3 regions of the Peribacillus sp. SIMBA_075 genome follow, and region 1 is predicted to be linked to each of the others. Evidence: a T-box and tRNA genes for the amino acid it is inferred to sense, from the RefSeq annotation. Region 1 holds a T-box; the other regions hold tRNA genes.
What was found. A T-box is a leader RNA that pairs with one kind of tRNA and senses whether it is charged. The one in region 1 lies ahead of argS (arginine--tRNA ligase), so its partner is inferred to be a tRNA-Arg.
Positions count from the first base shown of each region.

Region 2: it encodes a tRNA-Arg, which carries the amino acid that the T-box ahead of argS (arginine--tRNA ligase) is inferred to sense. The anticodon was not compared.
Region 3: it encodes a tRNA-Arg, which carries the amino acid that the T-box ahead of argS (arginine--tRNA ligase) is inferred to sense. The anticodon was not compared.

Region 1 is NZ_JAWRYN010000080.1:926-8,994, forward strand. Features, by position in the region: gene SB775_RS26885 (LysM peptidoglycan-binding domain-containing protein) at 1-602, opposite strand, end outside; gene SB775_RS26890 (hypothetical protein) at 846-1,262, opposite strand; gene desA (Delta(5) desaturase DesA) at 1,635-2,666, shown strand; gene SB775_RS26900 (response regulator) at 2,759-3,304, shown strand; T-box leader at 3,402-3,620, shown strand; gene argS (arginine--tRNA ligase) at 3,656-5,335, shown strand; gene SB775_RS26910 (SET domain-containing protein) at 5,446-5,823, opposite strand; partial or broken gene SB775_RS26915 (CotH kinase family protein) at 5,884-6,963, opposite strand; gene SB775_RS26920 (hypothetical protein) at 7,185-7,427, shown strand; gene SB775_RS26925 (hypothetical protein) at 7,531-7,788, shown strand; partial or broken gene SB775_RS26930 (hypothetical protein) at 8,065-8,069, opposite strand, start outside.
Region 2 is NZ_JAWRYN010000003.1:265,097-275,864, forward strand. Features, by position in the region: gene SB775_RS04615 (heme ABC transporter ATP-binding protein) at 1-539, opposite strand, end outside; gene SB775_RS04620 (FecCD family ABC transporter permease) at 546-1,601, opposite strand; gene SB775_RS04625 (ABC transporter substrate-binding protein) at 1,564-2,529, opposite strand; cobalamin riboswitch at 2,690-2,864, opposite strand; gene SB775_RS04630 (polysaccharide deacetylase family protein) at 2,951-3,844, opposite strand; tRNA gene SB775_RS04635 (tRNA-Arg) at 4,042-4,115, shown strand; gene SB775_RS04640 (hypothetical protein) at 4,291-4,581, shown strand; gene SB775_RS04645 (GNAT family N-acetyltransferase) at 4,780-5,256, shown strand; gene SB775_RS04650 (hypothetical protein) at 5,561-5,728, shown strand; gene SB775_RS04655 (DNA topoisomerase III) at 5,935-8,127, opposite strand; gene SB775_RS04660 (ABC-F family ATP-binding cassette domain-containing protein) at 8,389-9,939, shown strand; gene SB775_RS04665 (hypothetical protein) at 9,921-10,049, shown strand; gene SB775_RS04670 (class I SAM-dependent methyltransferase) at 10,046-10,768, opposite strand, start outside.
Region 3 is NZ_JAWRYN010000007.1:100,927-111,694, reverse strand. Features, by position in the region: gene SB775_RS08290 (M15 family metallopeptidase) at 1-157, opposite strand, end outside; gene SB775_RS08285 (hypothetical protein) at 181-375, opposite strand; gene SB775_RS08280 (GNAT family N-acetyltransferase) at 522-797, opposite strand; gene SB775_RS08275 (YidH family protein) at 1,232-1,591, opposite strand; gene SB775_RS08270 (hypothetical protein) at 1,701-1,874, opposite strand; partial or broken gene SB775_RS08265 (2TM domain-containing protein) at 2,056-2,264, opposite strand; gene SB775_RS08260 (GIY-YIG nuclease family protein) at 2,432-2,788, opposite strand; gene SB775_RS08255 (DUF2087 domain-containing protein) at 2,807-3,562, opposite strand; gene SB775_RS08250 (hypothetical protein) at 3,872-4,108, opposite strand; gene SB775_RS08245 (hypothetical protein) at 4,183-4,383, opposite strand; tRNA gene SB775_RS08240 (tRNA-Arg) at 4,608-4,681, opposite strand; gene SB775_RS08235 (hypothetical protein) at 5,263-5,550, opposite strand; tRNA gene SB775_RS08230 (tRNA-Arg) at 5,683-5,756, opposite strand; gene SB775_RS08225 (metallophosphoesterase family protein) at 5,930-6,442, opposite strand; gene SB775_RS08220 (XTP/dITP diphosphatase) at 6,445-7,056, opposite strand; gene SB775_RS08215 (hypothetical protein) at 7,025-7,228, opposite strand; gene SB775_RS08210 (GerMN domain-containing protein) at 8,053-9,132, opposite strand; gene racE (glutamate racemase) at 9,478-10,281, opposite strand; gene SB775_RS08200 (MarR family winged helix-turn-helix transcriptional regulator) at 10,292-10,735, opposite strand.

The sequences.
Region 1 (8,069 bases):
GAAACGAAAATACCGGAATCCGTCAGCGTATAGGAACGAGGAGAAACTACATTTAAATTAGGTTGTTTAATTTGTTGGGTGTAGTTTTCTTTCGATTCATTATGCGTCCAGCCCATGACGACAGGTTTTTGCGCCTTTTTTTGAAGTTGGGATGTCTTTATCCATCCCTTTTTACCATCAAGCAATTGAACCTGGTAGTAATAATCAGGAATCTTCAATTTTTGGCCAACATTAATTGTATCTGCATGTAAGTTATTTAATTTCGTCAAATCACTGGTGGTTACCTTATATTTAGAAGAGATCTTCCACAATGTATCTCCTGATACTACCTTATGGATCTTATATTTCTGGGGAATCTTCAGGCTTTGGCCAACAGTGATTTCGGAAGAAGTTAATTTGTTTTCTTTTTGCAGCTCACTTACTGAAACTCCATATTGATTTGCTACTTTCCATAATGTGTTTCCAGTCTTTACTTTATGAATAATAGGGCCAGCGGAATCCCCAACGGCAGAGGAAATGACGGGAAACTCCTCGCCCTTTTTTAAGGTCTTTAATAAAGTAGAACCTAATTTAGGAGAACTAAAAACTTTTGTATTGTCCACTTTAACAGAACCTATGTATTGGGTTTTACTTGATGAACTACCACTGGTTGGAAAGAGACACATACAAAGAAGGCTTAACATAATAAAACATCCAAAGAATTTTTTCACGATTATTTTATTCCCCTTTGTAAAATTTAACTTTACTAGTTTACTATGGAGAATAGCAATAAAATAGAGGTACATTGTGGAAAAGTCCAGAAAATAGGGAATCATCTAAACAGGAATATTTGTGTATGCAATTATTCATTGTTTTCTTTTTAGTAAAAATCTTGGAGATGGAAGGGCTTCTTGTTCAGCTTCAAAATAAGCGAGTTTATTTGGTATGCAGGATATGATTGAGGGCATCCCCATTCCAACAGCTTTTTCTAAGGCGATTAATAAGGGGAGCTCCTTACCATCAATATCTTCATCCCAGGATATTACATAACAAGAATCTTCAGCACCATTCTGTTTTAGTAACTTAGCTATATCTGCTGGATCTGAATTCGGTTTCGGAATCTCAATGATGTATTCTTCACGAAGAGTTGTTCTGTAAGAATGACAAAGGCGACTTAAGGCATCCTTGCGTTTCTTGGCTGAAGACAATTCGAACAGAATTCTATCTTGGAGCCTTTTGGTGAAAAATGATTTTACAATTGTTTTCTCCATTTCCTTATCCAAACTAATTCCCCTTTACAGTTTTTCAACTGGTAAATCCATATAGTCTAAGCCTATCATAAGTGGCTTTGATAATTAACATCTCTCTAAAATCCCTAGAGATTTACGACAGTTTATTATACGTTTGTCGTTTTTAAGCTTTCTATGATAAGAAAAGAATTCTTCCAAATGGAGATTAATTTGTTGGAACTATACCGTCCTATTCGGTTAGCCAGTTTTGGCTATTTTCCATTTTATTTGGTAGGGTTTTCCGTTGAAAATATCTTGTACATGACATTTGTCATCTTCTAGTCATGACACCTGGTACTAATAAAATCAGGCTGATTTCTTTATAATAAGAAATAACGAAAAAATAAAGGGAAGTGCAATTGATTAATGACCATACAAAATACTAAAAACTTGAGAAAACAAATTGCTCCTTTTGAACAATCAACGACAAAAGAAAGTATATGGCAGATCATCAATACGTTAGGGCCATTCATTATTTTATGGTACCTAGCATATATAAGTCTTTCGGTTTCTTATTGGTTAACGTTAATTCCAGCTGTGTTGGCTGCTGGCTTCTTGACAAGAATTTTCATAATCTTTCATGATTGTACGCATCATTCATTTTTTAAAAGCCGCCGTGCGAATAGAATAGTCGGGACAGTCATGGGTGTTTTGACTGTATTCCCTTTTGATCAATGGGGGCATGAGCATTCTGTGCATCACGCAACAAGTGGCAATTTAGATAAGCGGGGTACAGGGGATATTTGGACCCTTACGGTGGATGAATATTTGGCTGCGCCGCTTAGACTTCGTTTTGCCTATCGTTTTTATCGCAATCCATTGGTAATGTTTGGGATAGGTCCGATTTATGTTTTCCTTCTTAAAAATAGATTTAACCGAAAAGGTGCTAGAAAGAAGGAAAAAATGAACACCTATTTGACGAATGTATTAATCGTTGGTTTAGTGGCATTGCTTTGCCTTGCAGTAGGCTGGCAGTCATTTCTTTTAGTACAAGGTTCCATTTTCTTAATATCAGGTTCAGTGGGCATTTGGCTGTTTTACGTCCAGCACACATTTGAGGACTCTTATTTTGAAGAAAATGAGGAGTGGGAATATGTATTGGCAGCAGTGGAAGGAAGTTCTTTTTATAAGCTACCAAAACTGATGCAGTTCCTTACTGGTAATATCGGTTACCATCATGTTCACCATTTAAGTCCTAGGGTACCTAACTATAAACTGGAAAATGCACATAATAATACAGAGCCTCTAAAGAACGTACCAACGATCACTCTTGCTACAAGCTTACAGTCGCTCCGTTTCCGTTTATGGGATGAGAAAAACAAGAATTTTGTTGGCTTTAAGGACATAAAACATTTAACAAAAAAAAGTGTTTCCGTTCAAGTGAAATCTGAATTGTAACGTTCATGAATCATTCCAGACTCCCTTAATAATCCTTGGATTTTGGGGAGTCTTTTCTTCATATAACGACTCAGTAAAGGAGAGAACTTAAAATGATCCGAATTGTCATTGCAGAGAATCAGCAAATGCTGTTAGAGGCAATTAGTTCTCTACTCAATCTTGAAGAAGATATAGAAATTGCCGGGCAAGCCAGTAATGGAGAAGAAGCTATTACTCTTGTGCACCAATTAAAGCCGGATGTTTGTATCATGGATATGGAGATGCCTGTAAAGAGCGGGCTTGAGGCAGCTGAAGCTTTAAAGTCATTTGAATGCAAAGTGATTATTTTAACGACATTTCGAAGGACTGGTTATTTTCAACTTGCTTTAAAAGCAAATGTAAGTGGTTATTTATTGAAGGATAACCCGAGTGAAGAGTTAGCCTGCTCGATTCGCAGCGTATTGGATGGCAAGCGAATATACTCCCCTGAACTTATGGATGAGTCTTCCAACAATAATGACCAGGAAATGGGTGTGTTAGGCCTGTTAGCCGATGGTCAAACCACACTTGACCCCTCCAATCAGCAAAGCAACACAATTGGGACCGTAAGGAAATATTTTTCGACTATCAAGGATAAAATGAAGTTACCGGCTGGCTAGATGGATTTGGGATAGAGACTTTATGACAGGGTTAGATCAGAAATCCTGTGTTGACACGTTTTTTAAAATTGTGTACGATGGATTAAATCATAATATTGAAAATTCTGTGATAAAGAGAGTAGTTCATTTTGAAATGGAAAGCGAGTTAGGGATGGTGTGAGCCTAATGCAGGACGGATGAATGAAGCGCACTTTGGAGAAATTTCTTGAAACGTCCAGTAGAGAACATCGGGGAGTCACCTCGTTAACAATGGAAAGTGGCCACAATTTGTGGCAACTAGAGTGGTACCACGGGAAACTATGCTCTCGTCTCTTATTTAGAGACGGGGGCTTTTTTGTTTAGGAGGGAAAAATGACGATGAATAAACCAATTGCAGCCTTAATTTCAACTGCTTTGAACAATGAAATGCCAGCAAGTGAAATAGAAAAATTAATGGAAAAGCCTAAATTGATGGAGTTAGGTGATGTCGCCTTTCCATGCTTTACTCTTGCAAAAAAGTTAAAAAAGTCACCACAAGTGATTGCGTCTGAAATAGCTGAACAATTAAACAGTAAGTTGATCCAAGAAGTGAACGTAGTGGGTGGTTATCTGAACATCTTCGTCAATCAACAGATTGTGACGGAAAATGTGTTGCAAACCATATTAAGTGAAAAGGATAAGTATGGCGGAAAGCAGCCTGTACAGGGGAATGTCGTGATTGATTATTCATCTCCGAATATTGCCAAGCCTTTTTCCATGGGGCACTTACGCTCAACAGTCATAGGAAATGCATTGGCTAACATTGCTGAAAAAAATGGCTACAATGCCGTGCGTATTAATCATCTAGGGGATTGGGGCACGCAATTCGGGAAATTGATTGTCGCGTATAAGCTGTGGGGAGACAAGGAGGCAATCGAAGCTTCCCCGATTCAGGAATTATTGAAAATCTATGTGAAGTTCCATGAAATGGCTGAAACGGATGAATCGTTGAATGAACAAGCACGCGCTAGCTTCAAGTCGCTTGAAGATGGGGATGAGGAGGCACTGGCACTATGGAAATGGTTCAGGGATGCGTCTCTAAAAGAATTCGAAACGATTTATGATTTATTGGGCATCCGTTTTGATTCCTATGCTGGTGAAGCGTTTTACAATGACAAAATGGATGTTGTTGTCGAGGAACTAAAAGAAAAAGGCCTGCTTACCCTATCCGAAGGTGCCTATGTCGTGCAATTGGAAGATATGCCGCCTTGTTTGGTTACGAAAACGGACGGTGCGACACTTTATGCCACGCGTGATTTAGCTGCAGCCATGTATCGTAAGCAACAGTTTGAGGCGAAGAAAACCTTTTATGTTGTAGGAAATGAACAATCCCTGCACTTTAAACAACTCTTTAACGTCATTGGAAAAATGGGGTACGATTGGTCAAATGACTTACAGCACGTAGCATTTGGCATGATGTTAAAAGACGGTAAGAAAATGTCGACACGTAAAGGGAAAGTCGTCCTGCTTGCGGATGTTTTGGCAGAAGCAATCGAAACGGCGAAGCGCAATATTGAAGAAAAAAATCAAGCGCTTGAACAGAAAGAACTGGTTGCAAGACAGGTCGGTGTCGGAGCGGTAATCTTTAATGATTTAAAAAATAATCGGATGAATGATATTGACTTTTCATTAGAGCAAATGATGAATTTTGAGGGAGAAACGGGTCCATATGTACAGTACACATTTGCGCGTATTTCATCATTGCTGGAAAAAGGTGAATTTAAAGAACATGTAATCCATTTTGACGCTTTAGGAGAATATGCTTGGTCAGTCATCCAACTGCTTGAGCAATACCCGGTCATTGTCCAAAAATCATTTGAACAAGCAGACCCATCACAAGTCGCGAAATTCAGCTTGCAGTTATCACGTGCATTCAATAAGTATTATGCGCATTCGAAAATCTTGGTTGAAGATGAATGGAAACAAATGAAGCTCTCATTCGCTTTTTCCGTAGCCATTGTATTAAAGGATGCGCTAAGTTTATTGGGAATTTCAGCGCCGAATAAAATGTAAAGTTAAACCGTTCTTGCATTAGCGAAGAAAACTGAATGAAAAAAGAATCCATTTTGATCAATTTTCCTTCAAAATGGATTCTTTAAAAATAAAATGGAAGCAAAAAACGCCTACTCGATGACATCGAACCATAACGGGGATTTATTATCAGGTTCACCATTGTAATTGATCGTGATTTCCTCGCCAGCCTTTATATCTTTATAAGCATAAAAGTCTATCGTTAAATCTTCTAAATTATTATCGAATGTCGCATTTGGTGTGTATGAATGATTGAATAGGGATCCATTTCCTAAGGCAGTGACAGTTTCATCGTCATCTCCCCAATAAAAACAGTGATGAAAGAGTGCAGTTTTCCTTAGATATTTCCATTCATGTCTGGGTGAAATGATGACAGGTGATACCTCAATCAGTTCATCTTTTTTAATATCCCTTGTAGCATATACTCCCCTGCCGTACTTCCCCGTATTTTTAATGCAGATTGGTGACACGAAAGCAACTCCCCTTCGGTCCTGTTTAGCTTTCAGTTGTGTTGTGGCACTTTTTTCATCTAGGTCACCGAGGTGCTTATTTAAGTAATCACTGCGTTTGCGAATGAATTCGAAGATGAATTCCGGTTCCTTGTCGAATAGATCAATCTTATTCTTTTTATATGGATCTAGAAGGATGTGGGGGCGTATGCCCTGGTGCAGTGATAATACTTTATTTTCCATATGCTTCACGGTAAATGTGGTTTCCAATGTTTCAACCAGGAGATCTTTGTAGAACTTACTGTATTCCGGAACCTGCAAGAGCAGATGAATAAGGTGGTTTGCCTTTTTCCCTCCGATAGGGACATATGTGTGCTCCATGATCCCGCCACTGACTTTGCGTCCCCAAGTGGCATCGTAATCCCAAGGAATGATTTCAAATAACTTCGTTTTACTATTGCGATATAGTGCATAGTTATGAGTGAAACCGTCGTTATTCATGGTGCAAACGGCTCCAACCAGCCAGCGTAAGTATTTATGGATATCAAGATGCTGCGAGACTACTTCAGGAAACTTTGCAAGTGGGGTTGTGTTTACTTTTTTGATGAATTCGATTAGATATTCATCATCGGCGGGTTTGCCAAAGGCTTGCTTATAGCCTGACGTAAGGGAGTCTTTTACTTTCCCATCCCTTTCCAATGAAAAGTTGGCATTATTGTTGACAGCATAATAAATCGGACCGGCAGGAAGTCCTCTTTTTTCTAAAAAAAGCCCATCGACGGAATCCAATTGTAAATACACACCTTTAAACGTGCCATTTCGGAATAGGTTGATGTGTTGGCTATGAGGGGAAAGGACACCAAGGTCTTGAAAGAAATCGAGTGAGAGTTTATTGCGAATGAGGGAAGGATCTCTGTATTCGGCATTGAGATGGATTTTGTGGGCGCCAAAGAATCGTTTTGGCTCGATGAAATCAATCCAATAGGATCTTTTCCGGAATTTACGGGTATAAGAGCCCCGATAGGCAATATCGATATCGTAAATGTCGTTTTCTACTTTCAAATAGGCGGGAATAGGGTCATCGCTCCAAATATCCGCACGTAAATCTTCTAGATCTTCTTCTTCTATCGTTAAGAAATAAGATGGAATATGATAAGACATACACTCACCTTCCTTTCTTTTTTAAGATGTTTTATGGATAGTCCGACATTAATGAAGCCGTAATATCATAAAATACTTCCACTTGATCAATCAGGGATCAATCAAGCTGAAGCATTTTATATTTAACTATCTATCTTCTTCTTCTTTTGCCAGTGGATGAGCTTGAACTTGAGCTTGATGAAGTAGATGTTGTTGTTGTTGTAGATGTGATAACAACTGGTGTGGTTCCAGTAGTTGTCATACCAGTAGTTGTGCTGCCAGTAGACGTGCTACCAGTAGACTTCTTACCAGTAGACTTCTTGCCAGTGGACTTGCTGCCAGTAGACGTTCTGCCAGTGGACTTGCTGCCAGTAGATGAACTTCCAGTAGAAGTACTACCCGTAGAAGAACTGCCAGATGAACCTGCTTTTCCTTTTTTCCCTTTCGGCATACAGACCCCTCCTTTAATAAGGTTAATTTTATGATATGCGCAATGGTACATACTTGAGCGTTAGTTAACGACAAACGGGCTAATAAAAATTATGGAGAGGATTTAGGAGAGTTGCCTAATCCCAAGAGAATTATAGAATGGATAAGCAACGGAATGGAGTACCTTCCATTGTTAACATCTTTCGTCAATCAGTAGTTGTGTTGCCAGTAGTTGTGCTGCCAGTAGATTTTTTTCCAGTGGATTTTTTCCCAGTGGACTTGCTGCCAGTAGAAGTGCTACCGGTAGACTTGCTTCCAGTAGAAGTACTACCCGTGGAAGAACTGCCAGATGAAGCTGATTTTCCCTTTTTTCCTTTCGGCATACAGACCCCTCCTTTAATAAGGTTAATTTTATGATATGCGCAATGGTACATACTTGAGCGTTAGTTAACGACAAACGGGCAAATAAAAATTAACGGAGAGGATTTAGGAGAGTTGCCAGGAGAATTATAGAATGGATAAGCAACAAAATCGAGCACTGTCCATTGTTAACATCTTTCGTCAATCATTGCATCATGATCAGGCAGTATAATAAACTCATGAAAAAAATGCCCTTTAATCCCGATGACCGGGAAGAAAGGGCATTTACCGCGGACTACAATGAACTGGATGTCACGTCACGGCTATAATAAATTAAT
Region 2 (10,768 bases), on a different contig from region 1:
AGATCAAGAAGGTCCTTTTGATAGGAAAGATCCAAATGGTTTGTAGGCTCATCCAAAAAAAGGATTTCCGGTTCCTGGGCAAGTGCCTGTGCCAGCAAGACCCGTTGTCTCTCCCCACCTGACAATCGTTCAAAATGAAGATCCTGAAAATCCGCTACTCCCGTTTGTTCCATAACCCGTTGGACGATCATTTCATCTTCTGCGGACCAACTATGGAACCAGCCCGTTTGATGGGCATACCTCCCAAGTGAGACCGTCTCTTTTACTGTATAGGAGAAAGCTAATGAGGAATGTTGAGGGAGCACGGCAATGACCTGTGCAAGTTGTTTTGATGAATATTCCTTCAAATCCCTGCCTCTTATCCGTACGCTTCCGTCCTTATAATCAAGCACCCCGCTAAGCATGCTTAAAAGCGTCGTTTTTCCGCTGCCATTAGGACCAAGGATCCCGAATAATTCCCCTTTATGTACATCAAAAGAGATAGAGTCCAAAACAGTTTTGTTGTCATATCCACCTGTTAACCCTTTTACTTCAAGCATCCGTATTTACCCTTCTCTCCGTCTCTTTAATAAAATCAGCGCAAATGCCGGTGCCCCGATAAGTGAGGTGATCACCCCGATCGGCAGTTCCGCTGGGGCAATGATCGTTCGTGCTACAAAATCCGCCAATATTAAGAATCCGCTTCCTATCAACAATGACAACGGAAGCAAATGTTTATGGTCAGGTCCCCAAATCTTCCGGACGAAATGAGGAATGACCAATCCTACAAAACCAATCGCCCCTGAAACGGCAACGGCTGCCCCTGTCAATGTCGAACCGGCTATCAAGATCCACATTTTCCGCCGCTTCACGTTTACACCTAAGTGTTTTGCCCGGTCTTCCCCGAAAGTCATCGCATTCAATTCGCTTGCATTCATGATCAAGGTCAACGAACCAATGATAAAAAACGGCAAAATGATTACGATATAATTCCATCCGCGCATTGAGACGCTTCCCATCAGCCAGCCGATGATTTGTCTTAATTCTTCACCCGTCAGCGCAATCATCAATGAAATGAAGGCACTTAAAAACGAGCTGAAAATGATTCCCGTTAAGATGATCGTTTCCACTTTCATCGACCGATCCATTTTTTTTGCAAAAGTCAGTACGCAGAGCATCGTGAGCACTGAACATAAGATGCTCAATGCCGGAAGAGTATATAAACCGATGAATGGCAGTGATATATTCAAGAATATTGTCAATACGGCGCCGACCGATGCTCCTGAAGAAATACCTAATGTGTAAGGATCAGCGAGCGGGTTCCGGAGCAGTCCCTGAAAGGCTGCCCCGGCAATCGCAAGTGATGCCCCAACCAAACCAGCGAGCAGCACACGCGGCAAGCGGATGTTCATCACGATATTCGTAAGCATCACATCCGGATCGGCAGAAATCGGCAAGTGAAAAATCTCCTTGCCGATTATTTGTATAAGTACGGAAATCGGAACTGGCACCGAACCAAAGGAAATGCCTATCGTCATTGCGAATAACAAAATTAACAACGCAATCAAATAAGCAAACGCCCATTTAGTTGTCAAATTGGTTCGGATAGACTGCTTTTGCAAGTTCCTCTACTCCTTCTATTAAGCGTGGACCGGAACGGGTCACCAAGTCAGAAGGGACATCAAAGACTTGGCCATTCTTAACGGCATTTACGTCTTGCCATCCTTTTCGGCCTGTCACTTCACTTACTGGATCTTTTGTATAATTACCATACGTTGTAATGATGACATCCGGATTTGCAGCAATCATCGACTCTTCATCAATTTTTGCCCAGCCGTCCAATTCAGCAGCAGCGTTATCCGCTGAAATAATATGAAGCATTTCATCCATGAAGGTATTTTTTCCAGGTGTATATATATCCGGTGATGGCGAAACCTCAATTAAAACGGTCTTCCTATCCGCTTCCTTAACGGATTTGACTTTTTCCTGAATATCCTTGAGCTTCGTTTTCATATCCGCAACGATTTCGCTTGCCTTATCATTTTCCCCCGTTGCCTTTCCAATCATTTCAATAGATTCATAGACTTGGTCAAAGCTTTGTGCATCATTGACTACAAGGACATCTATTCCAGCATCCTTAAGCTGCTTTAATCCCTCATTTGAATTATGGGCACTTGATGCATGGGCAAGAACAAGGTCAGGCTTCATGGAGACAATCAGCTCCGTGTTCATTTCCATTCCGCCAACTTTTTTAATTTTTTTCGTTTCTTCCGGGTAATTATCATTGTCGGAAACACCAACGACCTTTTTACCTAAACCAAGTGCAAATACCACTTCTGTATTACTTGGTATCAACGTAACGATTTTCTTCGGTTTTTGTTCTATCGTTACTTTTTCGCCCGTTGCATCTTTAATCGTAATCGGGAAAGCGTCGTGTTGAGCATGATTCGTTTGCTGCTTTTCTTTTCCTTCATCAGTAGCGTCACTGCAGCCAACCATCATGCCTGCAGTCAGTAACATCAACAATATCAAACCAAAAATCTTCTTCATTTTCATTCCCCACAATCTTTTCATTTAATTTCTTCACCTAATAATCTCGGAAGGCACCCAAAACAAAAAGCACCTCCCGTTAAACGGAAGATGCTTGTATGGCAACAATATCATTACGGACTCTTAGGGTCTGCCACACACCTTCCCATCCGCGTAGGTTACAGGTGTACGAATCTTGGCAGGTCTCCTGGCTCATGGTCATCGTCAACGGCACCTTCCCATATCCCATACAGTGGTACACAGCCGTCAGCTCCCAAATACAGTGGCGGGACCGCGCTGGCATTTCACCAGCTTCCCTTTTAAGTCATTAAGACACCAAATCGTTCATATGTATATAATTTTCACTGCCTTCATTATACACCATGTTAGAATCGATTATTATATGATTTTTCTGAACAAGTTTGAAATGCACCGTCCATTTTCAATGATTTGAAGCATTTTCTATCAGCGACGCGAACCCATCTACTGATAATCCAGGTGAAATCCGAACTCGATGCAAGGCATACATCCCTTGGTCCCTTGAAGCTCCTCCAGGTTCAGTAGTGACTGCCATCTTGTATCCAGCTTCTTCTGAAAGCCTGAGACTCTCTTCATTATAACGACCAACTGGATAGGAAAGCACTGTCGTGTCCTGTTGCAGGATACGATCGAACAGATCCTTTGACTGGACCATTTCCGCTTCTTGCTGCTCTGACGTCATTCGGTTCAGCTCCAAATGGTTGATAGTATGACTTTCGATCGAAATCCCCTTCCCGCTCATCTCCATCATTTGATTTTCAGTCAGGTGATGACCTTTATCGATGGACTTCCCGATCATGAAGACAGTCGCTTTCATATCATATTCTTTTAGTATATGGAAAGCTTCCGTGTAGTTATCTGTATAGCCATCATCAAAAGTAAGCCAGACACACTTTTCACTTGGCATCCGATTTTCGGTTAAAACGAGAAATGCTTCTTCAGGGGATAATGTATAGTAACCATTTTCCCGAAGCCAGGTCATTTGTAATCGGAATTCCTCTTTTGGTACCCGAAGGCCATTGCCTTCAGAAATGCTATGATACATCAATATTGGAAGCTGTACCGCGGACTCGGCCGTTATCCAGTCTCTCGTATCGATTCGTTCAGTATATAATTCGTCCTCTGAATCCTGCCCAGTGTCATTCTTCGCTGCTGCAGCCACTTCAATGTTACCTTCCGTGATCGGCGCAGCCGTCTTTGTGCCTATACCCTCTAAAATCCCTTGTGAGCATCCCGGTAAAATTAAAATCCCCAGCAGCGTCACCATCCATAAAACTCTATAATTCCCCACTATCATTCTCCTAATTTTTTCTAGCATAATAGTACCAGAAAACCAGGAAATAATAAAGTATTCCATTTAATGAAGAGTAAGGAAACAGGAGAGCTGAGTGCCCCCTAAGCGTCTAGATGTTTTTTTTCATAATTATTATTGCTATTAACTTGAAAAGTTTGCCTATAAGAAATATAATAAATAAGTCGTCGACTTTTTTATATGTCCCAGTAGCTCAGCAGGATAGAGCGACAGCCTCCTAAGCTGTAGGTCGTAGGTTCGATTCCTATCTGGGACGCTAAAGTTTATAAGCCCTGTTATAATGCGGTTTCTCCGTGTTGTAGCAGGGTTTTTTTCTGTTGGCATGACCATAAAAGCCGTAAATTGTATGTAGGATAAAAGCACTTCTGTACGTAGGAAACAGTGATATTCCATTTCACTATTATCTTTCTATGTCTGGAGGTGCTTTTTTTATGAAAAAACACGTTATTAAACAGCGTGGAACAGCGTTAAAGGAACGGAAATTGACCAGTAAGACTACGGAAAGTTTCACAATTGAATACACACTGCAAGAAGCCTTAGATATTTTTCTCCGTGCAAAAGTTGCTGAAGGTGTCCGAATGCTTCTTGAATTACTGTTATCAACTTCATCTGTTGAACTAAGTTCAACAGATGAACCATCGCTTAATTCTATTGTTGTAGGTCCTTCAGAATTAACATTTGATTCGTCTGATAAAGCTTTCTGCTTTACCTCCCTTTTTTGACTGCAAATTGTAGTTATCATGATATGTATCGGATAAATCTTTAAAATTGGATGGTAAATAATAATTAAAAATCTAAAATATTACCATTCTTGAACATTCGGTGAACTTTAATTTTAAATGGCACTAATTATTTAAATTAAGAAGATAGCCGGCTTCGTAATGGTAATATATAGAAGAAGGGTTAGGGGGGAGCATTTTATGGAAAAGGTAAATTCCGTTGAGTTAAAGCATTTTTCAGATGAATATTCCGAAAAACTAAATCAGTTTGAACTGCCTGAAGAACAAGGTCTATTTACTGCCTTGCCAAACAAGTTTACAGACGTTACAAAAGGGCAGCATCGTATTGTCATTTTAAGTGATGATGAACCTGTGGGTTTCTTTTTACTGCATTCAACAGATCGCGTAAAAGAATATTCGACTAACCCCAATGCCATGTTGCTGACCGCATTATCAGTTGATTATAAGCAGCAGGGAAAAGGCTATGCAAAACAAGGGATGTTCCTACTTGCCGAGTTTGTTAAATCAGAATTTCCTAATTGCGATGAAATTGTATTAGCTGTCAATCATAAGAACATCCCCGCACAAAAGCTGTATGTTAGGGCTGGATTTCATGATACGGGTTTGAGAAAGTTTGGAAATATCGGCGAACAATATATTATGAATTTAACCATTTAATTCATATTCATTTTTTTATTTCGATAAATATCTGCAGAAAAATAATGGATATACATTACTGGTATATAATTACACTTTTTTTAAAAGAAATGTTTGAACCTGTCCCAGCCGGGTATAAAAATACTGTAAGACATTCTCACCAAAGGAGATGATGTGCACGATGAGTACAATCAGAAGCCAATGGAACAAAGAGAATGACGCAGCGGTGTTTAGTCCCGGTGATCAGCGTTAGAGTCAATTGAAGAGTTAGATGATAATCAAAAAGGGAATTACTAGTCTTCTCACCCAAAGGAGGATACTGATCATGAGTATTTACAGCCTATGGAATCCAGAGAATGATGAAGCAATTTTCAGTCCGGGTGATCAGCAGCCATTCTGTACGCTTACACTAGTGGATTCGGATAAACACAAAAAAAAAACTGACAAAACACTTGAATATGAATTGCACGGGACCGTACTGAATGAAATTTAGTCGTAGCCGCGATATATGGAAAGGGATGGAGCGAATGCTCCATCCCTTTCCACTGTCTTTTTTATGAATTTCGCCACTTCATATTGTCTGGAAAGATAGCCCTGCGGAAGCAGAAAACTGCAAGGATTATGCCCACTCTGCCCATGCAAATAATCCCACAAAAAGAGCCCTCACTTTAAAAACTAATAGTGAAGGACCTATTTCTTTTATTTATCGAATTTCAGTTTGGCCAAAGCATCCGCTAATGCAGTATTGATCGGCTCTTCTTTATTTTGCTTTTTCATATAATTGGAGACTTCATTTTTTGATACTTTTTGATTTTTATTTTGCCCTCTTCGTTTATTGTAAGAAGAAAGCTTTTCGTGAAAACCGCATTTACATGTGAATGTCTGTGCTTCTCCTTGACCGCGCATTTCCATCTTTTTGTGACATTGTGGACATCTGGCATTTGTTACACGTGAAACACCTTTTTTGTGGCCACATTCACGATCTTGACAGACAAGCATTTTCCCCTTTTTACTGTTCACTTCAAGCATCAGCTTGCCGCAATCAGGACATTTCGTTCCTGACACGTTATCATGCTTGAATTTTTGGTCACTATTTTTGATTTCATGAACGATATTTTTAGCGTAGGCGCGCATATCGCCGATGAAAGCCTGTTTTGCTAGCTTTCCTTTTGCAATTGCTGTTAACTTTTGCTCCCATTGAGCTGTCAGTGCTGGAGATCGTAAGTCTTCAGGTGCCAATTGAAGGAGCTGTTTTCCTTTCGAAGTAACATGAAGGCCCTTCCCTCTCTTTTCGATCAGGAAGCTATTGAACAGTTTTTCAATAACGTCAGCACGCGTTGCAACAGTCCCAATTCCGCCAGTTTCACCCAGAGTCTTGATGAGTTCTTTGCTTTCCCCTGTCATGAAACGAGCAGGATTTTCCATTGCCGAAAGAAGTGAGCCTTCATTGAATGGTTCCGGCGGTTTCGTTTCACCCTCTGTTTGTTTCACAGTCGAAATGGTTAAACTGTCACCTTTTTGAACGTTCGGAAGCAGTTGCTCGGCAAGGCCATCTTTAGATTCTTCCTCATCAAATTGATGATCATAGACTTCCTTCCAGCCTGATTTCAGGACGACCTTCCCTTTTGCCATGAACGTCTCCTGCCCCATTTTCGCGGTTATGGTCGTTTGCTCATATTCAAAAGGCGGCATCAATACGGCAAGGAACCTTTTAACGACCAGATCATAGATTTTCGATTCTTTGTCGCTCAGTTTTCCCGGTAGCGGAGTTTGCTCAGTGGGGATGATTGCATGATGATCCGATACCTTACTATCATCCACGAACGATTTATTGGCCTTAATCGGACTGCGCAGGATCCTCGATGCATACTGGGCATATGGTTTAATGCTGACGGCCTGTAATCTTTCTTTTAGCGTATCAACTAAATCCGTTGATAAAAAGCGTGAATCCGTCCTTGGGTACGTCAAGACTTTATGGCTTTCATATAAGCGCTGCATGATCGATAATGTCTCTTTCGCCGAATAGCCGAATTTCTTATTGGCGTCCCGTTGAAGTTCCGTTAAATCATATAAAGAAGGGGCAAAACTTTTCTTATGGGCTTTGTTCACTTCCACCACTTCTGCCTTTTTCCCCTTCACGGCTGCTAGAACCTTTTCTGCCTTGGCTTTATCGAATGTGCGTATATCTTTTGATTGGGCATCTTGCCAGATTAGGCGCAAATCGGATTCTGCATTTGCCGAAACGCCATAATATTTTTTAGGCTGGAATTGTTTTATTTCTTCTTCCTTTTTTGCAATCATCGCAAGTGTCGGCGTTTGGACCCGACCGCAGGATAACTGGGCATTGTGCTTGGTTGTAAGGGCGCGTGTCGCGTTCATCCCAACGATCCAGTCCGCTTCCGCTCTGGCCACAGCAGAGGCAAATAGATTTTCATACTCCTTGCCATCCTTCAGCTTTTTAAATCCATCTTTAATCGCTTTATCCGTTACAGAGGAAATCCAAAGCCGCTTGATCGGCTTCTTCACATTCGCTTTTTCGAGAATCCAGCGTGCAACAAGTTCCCCTTCACGGCCTGCATCTGTTGCAATGATGATATCCTTGACATCATTGCGGTTCAGCTGTGTTTTAACCGATTGAAATTGCTTGCCTGATTGCTTGATCACGACCAATTTCAAAGAATTCGGCAACATGGGCAGGTCCTCAAGGCGCCAAGTTTTATATTTTTCATCATACGTTTCCGGATCTGCATGTGTCACCAAATGACCTAGAGCCCATGTGACGATATACTGATCCCCTTCAAAAAAACCATTACCCTTTCTCCCGCAATTCAGCACTTTTGCTATATCTCTTCCGACCGAAGGCTTCTCGGCCAGTACGACTGTTTTACTCATAGTAAACATCCTTCCCTTTTAAACTGATTTCTCTATTATCTCACATAATTTATAACAGGGCGATAATGCATAGGCATGGCATCCAAAAACAGGTCCAACAGGTGTCGATCCTATATTCATCAATACGATTTTTCCTGCCAAGGGCTCGATTGTCACCAAAGGGCATATATGTAAATTAATAGATTAGATAGCAATCCCGTGCAGATTTTAGTATGATGAAACGTAGGGATTTTTTCAAATTAATTGGGAGGTTCAATATAAATGAGCTTACTTTCTATAGATAAATTAGCACACAGCTTTGGCGACCGCACCTTATTCAAGGATGTTTCCTTCCGCCTGATGGCCGGCGAACATGTTGGTCTGGTCGGGGCAAATGGTGTCGGAAAGTCAACGATGATGAATATCATTACAGGACAGCTTATCCATGATGATGGCCGGGTGGAATGGACACCTGGTGTCGAATATGGATATCTAGATCAGCATACGATACTTTCTAAAGGTAAATCGATTCGCGACGTCTTAAGGGATGCATACTTACCTTTATTCGAGCAGGAAAAAGCATTGAATGAAGTAACAGAGAAAATGGGGACAGCCACTCCAGAAGAACTTGAAGAACTCTTGGAACAAATGGGTGAAATCCAGGACAAGCTTGAAGCCGGTGGTTTTTACAATCTGGATATTAAAATTGAAGAAGCGGCACGCGGCTTAGGGTTGGATGCAATCGGATTGGACCGTGACGTTTCTGCCCTAAGCGGTGGACAACGGACAAAAGTTTTACTAGCCAAGTTACTTTTGGAACAGCCTGAAGTATTGCTCCTTGATGAGCCGACGAACTACTTGGATGTAGAGCATATCCGCTGGCTGAGCAGCTACCTAAAGGAATATCCTAATGCTTTCTTATTGATTTCGCATGATACCGAGTTCATGAACGGCGTCGTCGACGTCATTTTCCATCTTGAATTTTCAAAACTGACCCGTTACACGGCAACTTATGAAAAATTCCTTGAGCTTGCCGAATTGAATAAAAATCAGCACATCAATGCCTATGAAAAACAGCGTGAATTCATTAAAAAGCAAGAAGATTTCATTGCAAAAAATAAAGCCCGTTACTCAACGACCGGTCGGGCAAAGAGCCGTCAAAAGCAATTGAATCGCATGGAACGTATCGATCGTCCAGAAACTGCAATGAAACCTACCTTTGACTTTAAAGAATCACGTGCGAGCAGCCGTTATGTATTTGAAGGCGAGGATTTGGAAATTGGATATGACCGCCCATTGCTTCCGAAGTTGTCCATGACAATCGAACGGGGAGAAAAAATTGCCGTGGTCGGCTGTAATGGAGTTGGAAAATCCACTCTTTTAAAAACGATTTTGGGTAAAATTGATCCTCTAGGCGGCAAAAGATCACTTGGCGATTTCCTTTTTTCTTCATATTTTGAACAGGAAGTCAAAGCAGGCAATACGACACCGATCGATGAAGTGTGGAATGCATTTCCGCATCTAGACCAACCACAGGTACGTGCCATTCTTGCCCGTGTCGGTCTGAAAAACGAGCACATTACACGTCCAATGAGCCATTTAAGCGGTGGTGAACAATCAAAAGTACGTCTGTGTAAACTTATGCTTACCGAAAGCAATTGGCTGTTATTCGATGAACCGACTAACCATTTGGATGTCGTTGCAAAAGAAGAACTGAAACGTGCATTGAAAGAGTATAAAGGAACGATTGTCCTCGTATGCCATGAACCTGACTTCTATGAAGATTGGGTTACCAAAGTATGGGATGTAGAAGAATGGTCGGCTCAAAATTAATTTTTTTAGGGGATGTCGCAGAACGCGGCATCCCCTTTTATTATGAAGTAAATAAAAAGCTGACTGAAAAGGCTCATTCAGTCAGCATTATTTCCTTAACAGCAGCTTAAACTCGTTCCGCCACCAATGTATATGTTTTCGGAAGTCCAATATCGTGGATTTTATGATTCGGTTCTTCCTCGAGTACTTTAATAACAAGCCCTGATTGACCTATTGACGTTATAAGTTCCCCGATTGTCCATTTACGCTGTACAACTCTTGAAAGGCTCCCCTTTTCCTCATCCGGCATATGCTTGGAAAAAGCGACCTCATTATTTTCGATTGCCGGGGCAAAATAGTTTCCTGTTATCTTATGCTTTTTGCCATTCGAAGTAATGAGCTTTGTTGAAATCGGGTGAAATTCATGCAGTACGAATCGGCCTCCGGGTTTCAACATCGATTTAATTTTTTCAAATAACGGCTGGAGATCGATTAAATAATGAAGCACTCCAAGCTCCATTAAGATCAAATCCTGATTCCCTGATTCATGTTCCGACGGTAATGAAAGCACATCGGAAACAATATACTCGATGGAGACATCGGACCCATTTGCCAGCTCATTTGCAAACGTTGCGTTTTCCTGGGAAAAATCAACAACTTTCACTGTGGCTCCCAATATGGCCATCGCAACTGCTTTGACACCGTTCGACCCCATCAAATGAGTGATTTTTTTGCCGGATATGTCCCCCATATATTTATAAAAAGGGTGCAGTCTCCATTTTGGGTTTTGCTTGATTTTCGATGCCAGTTCCGCAGGATTTCCATAACGATTGACAAGCGCTAAGTAATT
Region 3 (10,768 bases), on a different contig from region 1:
GCGGAAAATCCCGGAACGATTCAAAATCCCCCCAATCAAATACCAGGGATTTTGCCATGGCTGGTACTCTTGTCCACTTTTCTGCCTCTGTCCACAATGCCAGCTTGCCGTCATCACTAACAATGATAAAATCTACAGCAAGTCCATAGTTATGCAAGGGTTGGCCCGCTCTGGCATATGTCACGATCGGCTTTGATTTATTCGTTCTTCCTCGTTCATAAAGAAACATCGGTAACCAGCCGTGATTTGAACAAATATCCCCGCTTCATAAGCTAATTTAACCACATCAAGTATCGACTCGTTCACGACCGGGTTCATACCGCTTCCCATATTTTCCTTTGCGTGATTCAATAGGGTTTGTAATTTGATGGCCATTCTGGCACCTCTCCTATATTAAATGCGAACATAACTGCAGGAGGAAAGGCTTTACCATTATTTTATTGGGGGGTAAAGAGTATCTGAAAAATGAAAAAGGGCTGAACATAGGGGATATTAATCATCCCCTAAGTCAGCCCTCCGGTTCATTTAGCCAAAACATCCTCGTATTCTGCATTTTTTTCAAACTGTTTTTGAACGAACGAACATACTGGAACAATTCTAAGTTTTTCCTCACGGGCGAATCCTATTACCTTTTCGACAAGGGCTTTTCCTACCTTTTGCCCGCGAAGCTTGTCAGAAACTACGGTATGATCAACTGTGATTTCATCATCACCTGATTTAAAAAATGTGATTTCTGCCAGTTTCTCGCCAGATTCTTCGACAAAAAAAGAACTTTCACCTTTTTTGATATCCACCATCTCGATGACCTCCTTTTAATTCCTTTTTATCATATCTCACAAAATGGAAATTAACCAAATATTTAAAGCTTACTCAAATTATTGCTATGTGAAGTTTACTTACAAATAAAAGAGGGATGATAAAAAATGATCCAAGGTAGATAAATGACATGACTTGGAAATCATGATTGATTTTCCAGCTACTCCGAGACGATTTTCCGAAGATATATATTTCCCGTAAAGCCTAGAATTCACTGAAACTGAGGTGTTCGTACTGCATGAAATCTTTTAACAAGGTTTTTCTTACTCTTGCCCAACCATAATGTAATTCAGAGTTTTTCAAGCTTCTGTTTTTTTATTGCAGCTAATAAACGGAAGGAATCTTCCCATGGTGGTGTTAGAATAAGTAAATAGCAGAAACTAAAAAACTGCCCTATATAGGATAGGGCAGAGCGTTATACTTTTATGGACAGAAAATATAAAATAATGATCGATAACAATATGACCATAAAAACAGCGATGAGAATTACGTGCGCACTCGAGGGCCGAAACGTCCCTTCATTGATTTGCCGCTTCTTCTGCAGATAACCGAACGTCGCCAGCACCGTAATCACAAGGCCCAATGCACATGCAAACATCCCCAGTATGATACTGATCAAGTCTATTCGGGCATCCCGATGCACACCAATCGTAAAATGCAGGCTCGTCGTGAGAAAGCCAACCCCCACTATCGCAATCACCGTTCTTATCCACGCCAAAAAGGTGCGTTCATTAGCCAGATGCTGCTGAGCATATTTCAATTGATTTTTCTCCATGTCATCACCTTAATTGAACATTTTTGAATCGATTCTTATGTAACTGATGTGAAAGACTCGTAACACATCTTAATCCGCCGCCTTCAGGACTCGGGCCTCTCATTATCAGTCATCTCTTAAGGAACGACATAGCCCTGAACATAGACCCGACAAACATTAGGCCTGCGCCGCCAAGCAATAAATATATACATTGTGTTTTATCAATAACATCCAAAGGATAAAGCAAGGCACCCAGTGCAATGATTGTCCCTATCCCCGTTATGGTCCATCCTATTTTTTTCATTCGCAACTCCTAAAAATGATGTATTTAGAGAAGGTCCTTCAAGGGTTCCCCCTAAGTTTTACAAACAGGACCCCTCACTAATAGCTTAAACCATTTAAAAACTAACAACAAGTGAGATATCATAATTATCTTCCCACGAAAAAAAGAGCCATAATGACTCCCTATTTTGAATATCCCATTTTCAGCTGTCCTTTTTATCCTTTTCCATGTATTCTCTTATCTTTCTATCTTCCCACTAAAGACGTAAAGCTCCCATGTGCAAAGGGTTGCTATGCCATGCACCAGAACTCCAATCCTCCACCCTCCAAATGGATAAAAGAACCACCAATAACCAGGATCCGACAATAGGTGACACCGTTAAATGAATGAAAATGCCTTAAGGTTTTCCACCCTTTTTTTTGCTCTTAAATATCCATCTCCATTTTCCGTCCCAGCACCACCTAATCGTAAACACTAAATATTACCATCAGCTTTAATAATACGTAATTCATCTAATTTACATTATGAGACGAGATGTGTTAACGCTAAATCGAGAACCAGGAATTCGGAGAAATAAGTCAGTTTGATTTCACTTTATTGTATCCCCGTTCCTCATATGGCTGTATTTTTTCCATCCACACTTCTTCAAGTTTTTTCAATTCGCGTTTTGCATCGAAAAATCCTGTTTCTTTCGGCTTCAATACCTCCAGTATCTCAAAAGAAAAAGCTTCTTTCCCATATTGATTCCATTCACCTTGCAGAACTTTATTGGTGTTCGTTCCCATTTCCAATTCAAATTGTTTACCCTTCAACGTCTTTAAATTTCTGGTGCTCCCGATAAAGATTTTATTATTTACCGTATTTCTTATTTGGTATACACCCGCTTCAACCTTCGTTTCTTTATATAATTGCTTCAATTCTTTTTTACGATCCATCTTCCTTGCCTCCAGTCATCATTTTTTCAGCCAATACTGGCCTCCATCAGGCTTCCTATCCAAAAATCCATATTCTATTAAATATCTTCTCAATAGAACATGATCATGATAAACGGCACCCAATATTTGATTGATTTCTTTTTCTTCGTATTTTCGCTCATTTTCAAAACGCTTCGTAATTTCCAGGAGAATGATTAGCCTTTGTTTTTCTTTTGGCGGGAAAGACTTTAATCCACCCTGACTGCCTTTAGGGAAATACTTTTTCAGCACAGTAATCTTTTCATCCTCGGTAACGTTATAACGATCATCGACCATCCTTGCTTTTTGATGAAGGGGGATGAACGCCGGCGCATATTCATCTTTATCTTTCAAAAGTTCCATCATGGCTAAAAACAACTTAGCCTGCCGCTCTTTCTCTTTCAACACAAAGCGATGGTTACGAATTGTGGAAGAGCTTCCAATCCCCATTTCCTCCTGAACCTCAGCATCATTCTTCCCCTGGTAAAAAAGGCGAAGAAGGCGATTTTGGTGGTCCGTAAGACCTGTAAGTTTTTTATCCAGATCAATCAAGTATTCAAAAACGGAACGATGTGCACGCTCAATATGAATCCTCATATACCTCTCAGCTTCATAAAGAACCCCATCTTCCGGATATACTATTCCCTTTTCAATTGCAAGTCCGCACAGTAAACAAATATACTGGCTCCCTTCTTCGATATACCCTTGTTTAAGCTCATCTTGGGATGCGCTCCAAAACATTTCAGCGTCCTTCATAAAACCAAACACTTCCTCATAAAGTTTATAATATACTAAACATAATATTAATTTGTTTGTAATATGTCAATGTTTTTACGGATTTTTTTATAATTGCACCAAAGGATATACGAATTATACCAGCATTCTTAAAGTCGGAAGGGATTCATAAAACGAGGGTGGCAGGGATAGTGAACAAATTTTCAGGGAGCTGGGAGATGGACCTTTCACCATTCAATCAAGTTAATGATCCCCCTGGTACTATTCCGCTATAATGCACTTAATAATGGTGGAGCGTAAATGTCGAAATATAGCCTTCATCTATCTTATCTAAAGGCTGTTTTCACATACTTTGTTGCTATTTACCAGGTAGTGAGTTGTTGTTGATTTCCCCTCCAGATGCTCGCTTTCCGCGGGGCGGGTGGTGAGACCCGCAGGCACAAAGGCGCCAAGGGCGGACCGCCCGCGGAAAGCGAGTGCCTTGAGGTAACGTTCAAATTGTACAAACCCTAAAAAAAACTGCAGACAAACTCGATTTTCATCGAGTTTGTCTGCAGTTCGAAGCATCCATGATTGGATCCTTTTTTCTATGGGGCATATGAAATTCGTAGTATAAGTCCTTTGTTAAAGCTTATTAAGTATTAGCTTGGCACAAACTTAAGTATTCCTTCCAGATAAACACCTTGTTCTTTTCGCGAGCATTCCCTCAACTTGATTCTTCCCTCTTTTTCTAGCTCCTTGGCTAATTGGACTACCTTAGTTCCATCTTCGGATATTTCGACTGAAAAGAAATTGCCCCGAGTGGAAGTTTGAATGAACTTGAATAATCTATCTTTATTCATTTAAACATCTCCTTATTCATAACAAGTTCGACATAAAAGATCATCCACCTGCGATAAATACGAAATAAAAAACTTCTTTTCTGCATACAACCAATATTAATTCAATGGATGCAAAAGGAAATGCATCCTTTCTACGTTCATTCCATATTCCCTCGTTAACTTAAAACAGCTCAGAAAAAGTAAAAAAGCCAAAACCTTAAAAGGTTTTGACTTTTTTCTGTTAGTGTCCCAGGAGAGATTCGAACTCCCGACCGACGCCTTAGAAGGGCGTTGCTCTATCCAGCTGAGCTACTGAGACGTATCGCTGTTTTTCTTCAGTTCAGTACAAAACGGTCACTTTTCGAACTTAGACCGTAATCGTGATTTTTATTATAACTTAGTATAATACTCATTGCAATACTAGTAATATAATATTTTGAGGCGGGTTAGAATTACGGCTAACAAATACTCAAACCATTTGGCAAGCATTCCTATGAAACACCTATATAGGCTCAATGACATCACCGTTAGGCTGGCCAGTATATTACATCATTCAAGTATTAATCCAATACAATGACACTCGCACTCCTACTTTAGAAACAACTTTCTCTATTGATACAATAAAAAAACATCCACTATTTAAATGGATGCCTTCTTACAATTTTTTAGCTTGTTCTGTAGCAATTCTTTTAAAATTTCAATAGCATTTTCTTCACTTGGGTCATTTGTTCCAAGTTCTCCTTGGAAAGCTTTAGACAAAATAGATGGTTCAAGATATTCTAACTTCGATGTTATCTTAACAAATCCACTGCACGGGACAAAAAAGGTGAAGAACGTGTCTCTCGTGATGACTTAACATTTGAGCCATCAAATCAACAGTTAAATTTCACCAACTACCATTTATTTCAAGAATGACGAACTTTGGCTTTTAAGAACTGTTGATACTTCACAAAAGTGTTTGTATACTGACTGACACATTACATAATCACTTATAGTACGGCTTCTATTACCACTCACCTTCATTTGCCTTGTAATGACGTCTAGAGCGTTTGAAATCAAGATGGAGTCACTTAGAATAGCAGGCTGTTCAGTCCTAGCTTTTGAAGCGGCAGAATTGGAAACGGGTAATTCCTCTAATAACCCTCTTACGTCTACTTTAACATCTAATAATCCTTTTCTTTTGGTCATACGAAAAAACCTCCTATATCGTTAGTAATGTAAGTCGATATACGGTGTAATTTCTTACATGACCGTTATACTGACCGTTTCACTAAACGATATAGAAGGTTGTCGTAGCGGGCTTTATAACCGCTTTGTTAGTGTCCCAGGAGAGATTCGAACTCCCGACCGACGCCTTAGAAGGGCGTTGCTCTATCCAGCTGAGCTACTGAGACGTTTATGATATAAGTTGCGGTAAAACTTATGTATTACCTTAACTGTTCCCTTAGGACACCTCTTATTATAGTAGGATATAAAAAGAAAGTCAACGGTTTTTCATAAAAAGTTTTTTCTTTTTTTCATGAACCAGGAAGCGGGGAAAAACGCTTCCTGGTTATTATACATGAAGTCATCCCATTTGATAAACATTTCTTAGTTTCTCAACGATTTTTCCTTCAAGGTCATAATAGGTGATTGCAAGTTGGTCTGTTCCCATTTCCAAAATGGCGTAGGTTTTCTCTTTTCGTCCCCGCGGCTGGCGTATGCTTCCCGGGTTGATGAAGAGCTTGCCGTCAATCAATTCGGAACCTGCAGCGTGGGAATGACCAAAACAAATAATATCCGCTTCAGCCTCTTCACTTTTATACGCTAAATTCATCAAGGTCATATTTATGTTATAGAGGTGTCCATGCGTAATGAAAAAACGCTTGCCTGAGATGTTCTCCACAATATCATCCGGATATGCCGAATCATAGTCGCAATTCCCGCCAACGGCCAAAAACTCCGACATGTAAGGATCATTTCTTTCCAACTCTGAATCACCGCAATGGATCATGGCAGCAACTTCTTGTTTATGACGGTCGATTATCATGCTGATTTCATGAGTTAAGCCATGACTGTCACTCATTATTAGCACTTTCATCGTCACATTCCTTCTTCCCTTTTTAGAAATAGATCAAGCCTTTCATCTAGCGCCCTCAATGCGTGGGCACGGTGGCTGATTTGGTTTTTTTCCTCTTTTGTCAATTCGGCGTTTGTTTTGCCCTGCTCTTTAACAAAAAAGATTGGATCATAACCAAATCCATTCGTTCCTGAAGGCTGTTCGGTAATCAAGCCCTCCATCGTCCCCGATACAGTAATCGTTTCCTGGTAGGGCGACGCAAGTGCCAAGGCGCAATAAAATCTCGCCGTTCTTTCCTCTTCCGGCACGCCTTCCAGTTCCCTAAGGACTTTTTCCGTGTTCGCTTCATCACTCTTGGACTCTCCAGCATAGCGCGCAGAATATACGCCCGGACGGCCATCCAATGCATCTACAATCAATCCGGAATCATCCGCAATGACAAAGTGGCCTAGCCGATGGGCGATGGCCTCTGCTTTCAGGATCGCATTTTCTTCAAAAGTTGTACCTGTTTCCTCCACATCCGGTGCATCCGGTACATCAAGAAGCGTTTTGACTTCATACCCTTTAGCAGAGAACAAGCTTTCAAATTCCTTTGCTTTCCCTTTATTTTTCGTTGCAATGATTACTGACTTCATTTTTCATTTCACCCTTTTTGTATTTTTCGGCTATGGATTCAAGAGCTTTTCTAGCAAGGCTCTTTTTGAGCTTAGAAAGAAATAGCTGTAACTCGTTATATGTAAAAGCCGTTTTTTCTCCAGTTCCCTGCGATTGAATGAATTCACCGCTGCCTGTCATGATGAGATTCATATCACAAGGGCCGCTGAATCTTCCAGATAATTTCAGTCTACCACAACTCCCGCTTCTGCAATAACCCCGAAAATTGCAGAAGCCAGAAATTTTCAGCTGAAATACTGCCAGTTCTCCTGCAATTTTTAAAACAAGCAGCCAAAGCGACGAAGGCTTCTTTAATGGTACCTGTCCTAGTGCCGCCACCTGCGTGAATTACACAATCAATTTAGGTCGATCGAACACCGGGCGCTTTCGCATGACTGTTAAAAAAGAGAGATTTAAACAGAAGAAGATTAACCTGCATTTTCAAGCTTCAATTTCAATGTTAAAACTTAGATTCTGTCTAGAACTTCGGAATACCTTTAAAAAAATCATAAAGTTTCAGGAAGGAAGATCATTGAAGCTCTTTAGCACTCGGGGATGCAGCAGAGAATTAAGCACAAGGGTATCAGAAGTTATCTGTTTAGCCCGGAAGTGTCCATTTTTCAAAAGAATTAGTCCGGCCATATAGAATTTGGAGGAAAATTTAATAGTCATAAGGAAATCTAACGTTGTAATTTTTCACTTATGTTAAAGATTCCCCCTAATGAATTACATTATTACAAGGTATTTTTTTCTTTTAAAATTTTATTTATGTAAAAACTTTTTAACGAAGAGAGAATGTTTGGTGGAAATACCTTTCAACCTAAACAATGGTTAATTGGATTTTTCTATGAACATTTAAGCAAGGGGCTAAGCATGCAAAAAGAATGTAACCATTAGACTATTGTTATTGGTGATAAAAAAGAATAAGAGGCAGCTGCTGGCTGCCTCCTTGTGCTATATCCATATAAGATCGTTCTTTAAAAGCTACCTGTGTTGACTTTCTCTGGACGGACCACTGGTTCAGATAGTTTCTTACCTTCCTCATTAAGAATATCGGCGCTGCCCTGCACTTGTACTTCAACGCTTTCAATTCCTTTCTGTTCAGTTAAAGAAAGGACCAAAGCATCAAGGACTTCTTGTGACACCTTTTTCTCTTTAAAACTTCCAAGGATATTTTCATTGAAGTTGAGGCTGACCTTACCTTCTGCCACTTTAGGTTTGTCAAGTAAAGCTACATCACTCATGAACCCCGTTTGCAAGTTAGAACCCGAAGGACTCTTCGTTAACTCTTGGACGGCAGCTGTTACATTATCAGACACCGTTTCGCTGATCCGGCGTGTTACCGGAACATAATAGGAGTACTCCTCGTCACCGCCTACATAATAAACGGTCAGTGCTTTGGAATTCGAAATGTCGACCACGTCACTCGTATCGATATTGATTCCTGAAGATCTTGAGATATTCTCATCTATCGGTGTGCCATTGACCGGCATTTCGGAAATATCTTCCCCATTTATTCTCATTTGGATTTTATCGACCGAGTCGAATTGCGTCAGGGTCCATGTAATGGCTTGAAGGATTTTAAGTTCATCCTCTTTTTGATAGTTTTTGAACTCCGGCGAAAAGTCCGCTACAGCCACTCCATCTTTAATGTTTACGCTTATTTGGGTATCGGCAGGAATGACCGCCCTGAACCCATTCGGAAGTTTATCCGTGACTGGACCGTTATCGACAAGGTAATCAAGCGCCTGTTTGGCGACGGCTTCCGATTTAGGAAGTTCCAATGTCTGTGGAACCACATACCCACTTTTATCAATTAAATATAACTCTGTCTTCACTGTTTTCGATTCAACAGCACCAGCGCCTTTTTCTCCATCTGTTGCAGGCTTTTCTTCATCATTCTTTTCTTTTAATGAAGATTCATCATCGACTAATGAAATATCCTTTGGTGGATCAATTTCCTTTTTCTCTTCACCGCCAAATAATCCGCATCCCGAAAGCCAAAAAGAAGATGCCAGAATGGTCACAGCCATTGTTACTTTTGATTTATTGGACATAAAATCACTCCTAGGACAGTTTGTACTCCTATTTATACGAGCCCTAAGGGAAAATAGACCAATTATTTTCCGCTCTGATAATCGAGCTAGGCAATTTGCCCGTACTGCTGCATGTTTGTAAGCCTTCAACGGGATTTCGGGCCTTCTGCCAGTGGATGAATCTGTTAATATGCCTTATTTCCCATAATCACCGTATCCATTGTCCGCTTCCCCTTCTGTCCCTTCAATCCTACTTATGCTTCATTCTTTTCTGGCGTTATATCCATCAAGGTTTGTAGCTATATACAAAACGGTATGCTTTTTCATTTTTCCGCTTCACGAAAAAAAGACTTCCAAATGGAAGCCTTATAGGTGATCAATTTTAATTGTTTCGATTGTATCGGTATGAATACCGAGCCAGCTCGATGCGATAGAACCAAACATATCTCTTGAACCGGTAGTATAAAAGCGATGAACCGGACGGAGCTTGCTTTTATTGATTAATTTATAATAATCCAAAATGACACTTGCCTCACGGGCCGTCTCTTCCCCAGAGGAAATGACTTGTACTCCATCCCCCATATAGGAAGAGATTACAGGCCCCAGCAGTGGATAATGGGTACAGCCAAGAATCAATGTGTCGATCTTCGTTTTCTTCAGCGGGTTCAAGGTTTGTGCCACGACCCTATTGACGATACCCCCTTGAAACTCCCCGCTTTCCACGATTGGGACAAATTTCGGGCATGCTAAACTATCTACTTTCACATCGGAATTGATGGAAGCAAGTGCGTCGTCATAAGCTTTGCTTTTTACCGTGCCTTCCGTACCAATAACGCCAATATGCAAGGAATCAGAAACTTTCAATGCCGCCCTTGCCCCAGGATGGATGACACCCAATACAGGAATCGGAAGTATTGCCCTGATTTCATCCAGTACAGCTGCAGTCGCCGTATTGCAAGCGATGATCAGCATTTTTATATCCTTCTTCATCAGGAACCTCGTCATTTGCCATGTGAAGGTTTGGACATCTTTTTTGGTCCTCGGCCCATAAGGGCATCTTGCTGTATCACCTAAGTAAATTATATTTTCATTTGGAAGCTGGCGCATGACTTCTTTAGCTACTGTCAAGCCGCCTACCCCTGAATCAATGATGCCTATCGGTTGTTTCAAAAAACTCGCCTCATTTTTCTTTCATTTCTTGATGTAGTTTTGCTAAAATCCCTCGGAGGGACACGATGTCAGATTCGTTGAAATTGACTAATACGCCACTCAAGTACTGCTGCCGTTTATTAATCACTTCTTCGATAATCCGTTCCCCTTCGTCAAGAAGGTGAATACGAACCACACGCCGGTCCTTTTCATCTTTGACACGCTTAACAAGCTGATGTTTCTCCATGCGGTCAATCAGATCCGTCGTTGTGCTGAAGGCGAGAAACATCTTCGTGGACAATTCGCCAATCGTCATGTCGCCTGCTTCAAAAAGCCATTGCAAAGCCAGGAATTGAGGAATGGTAATTTTATAATCATTGAGAATTTCCCGTCCCCTTTGCTTAATCCATGACGATACATAGCGCAATTCCCTCTCAATATCGGCTACATAAGCAACCTGCTTCTCTTCATCCATACACACAGCTCCCCACCACTTCATGAAACTTAT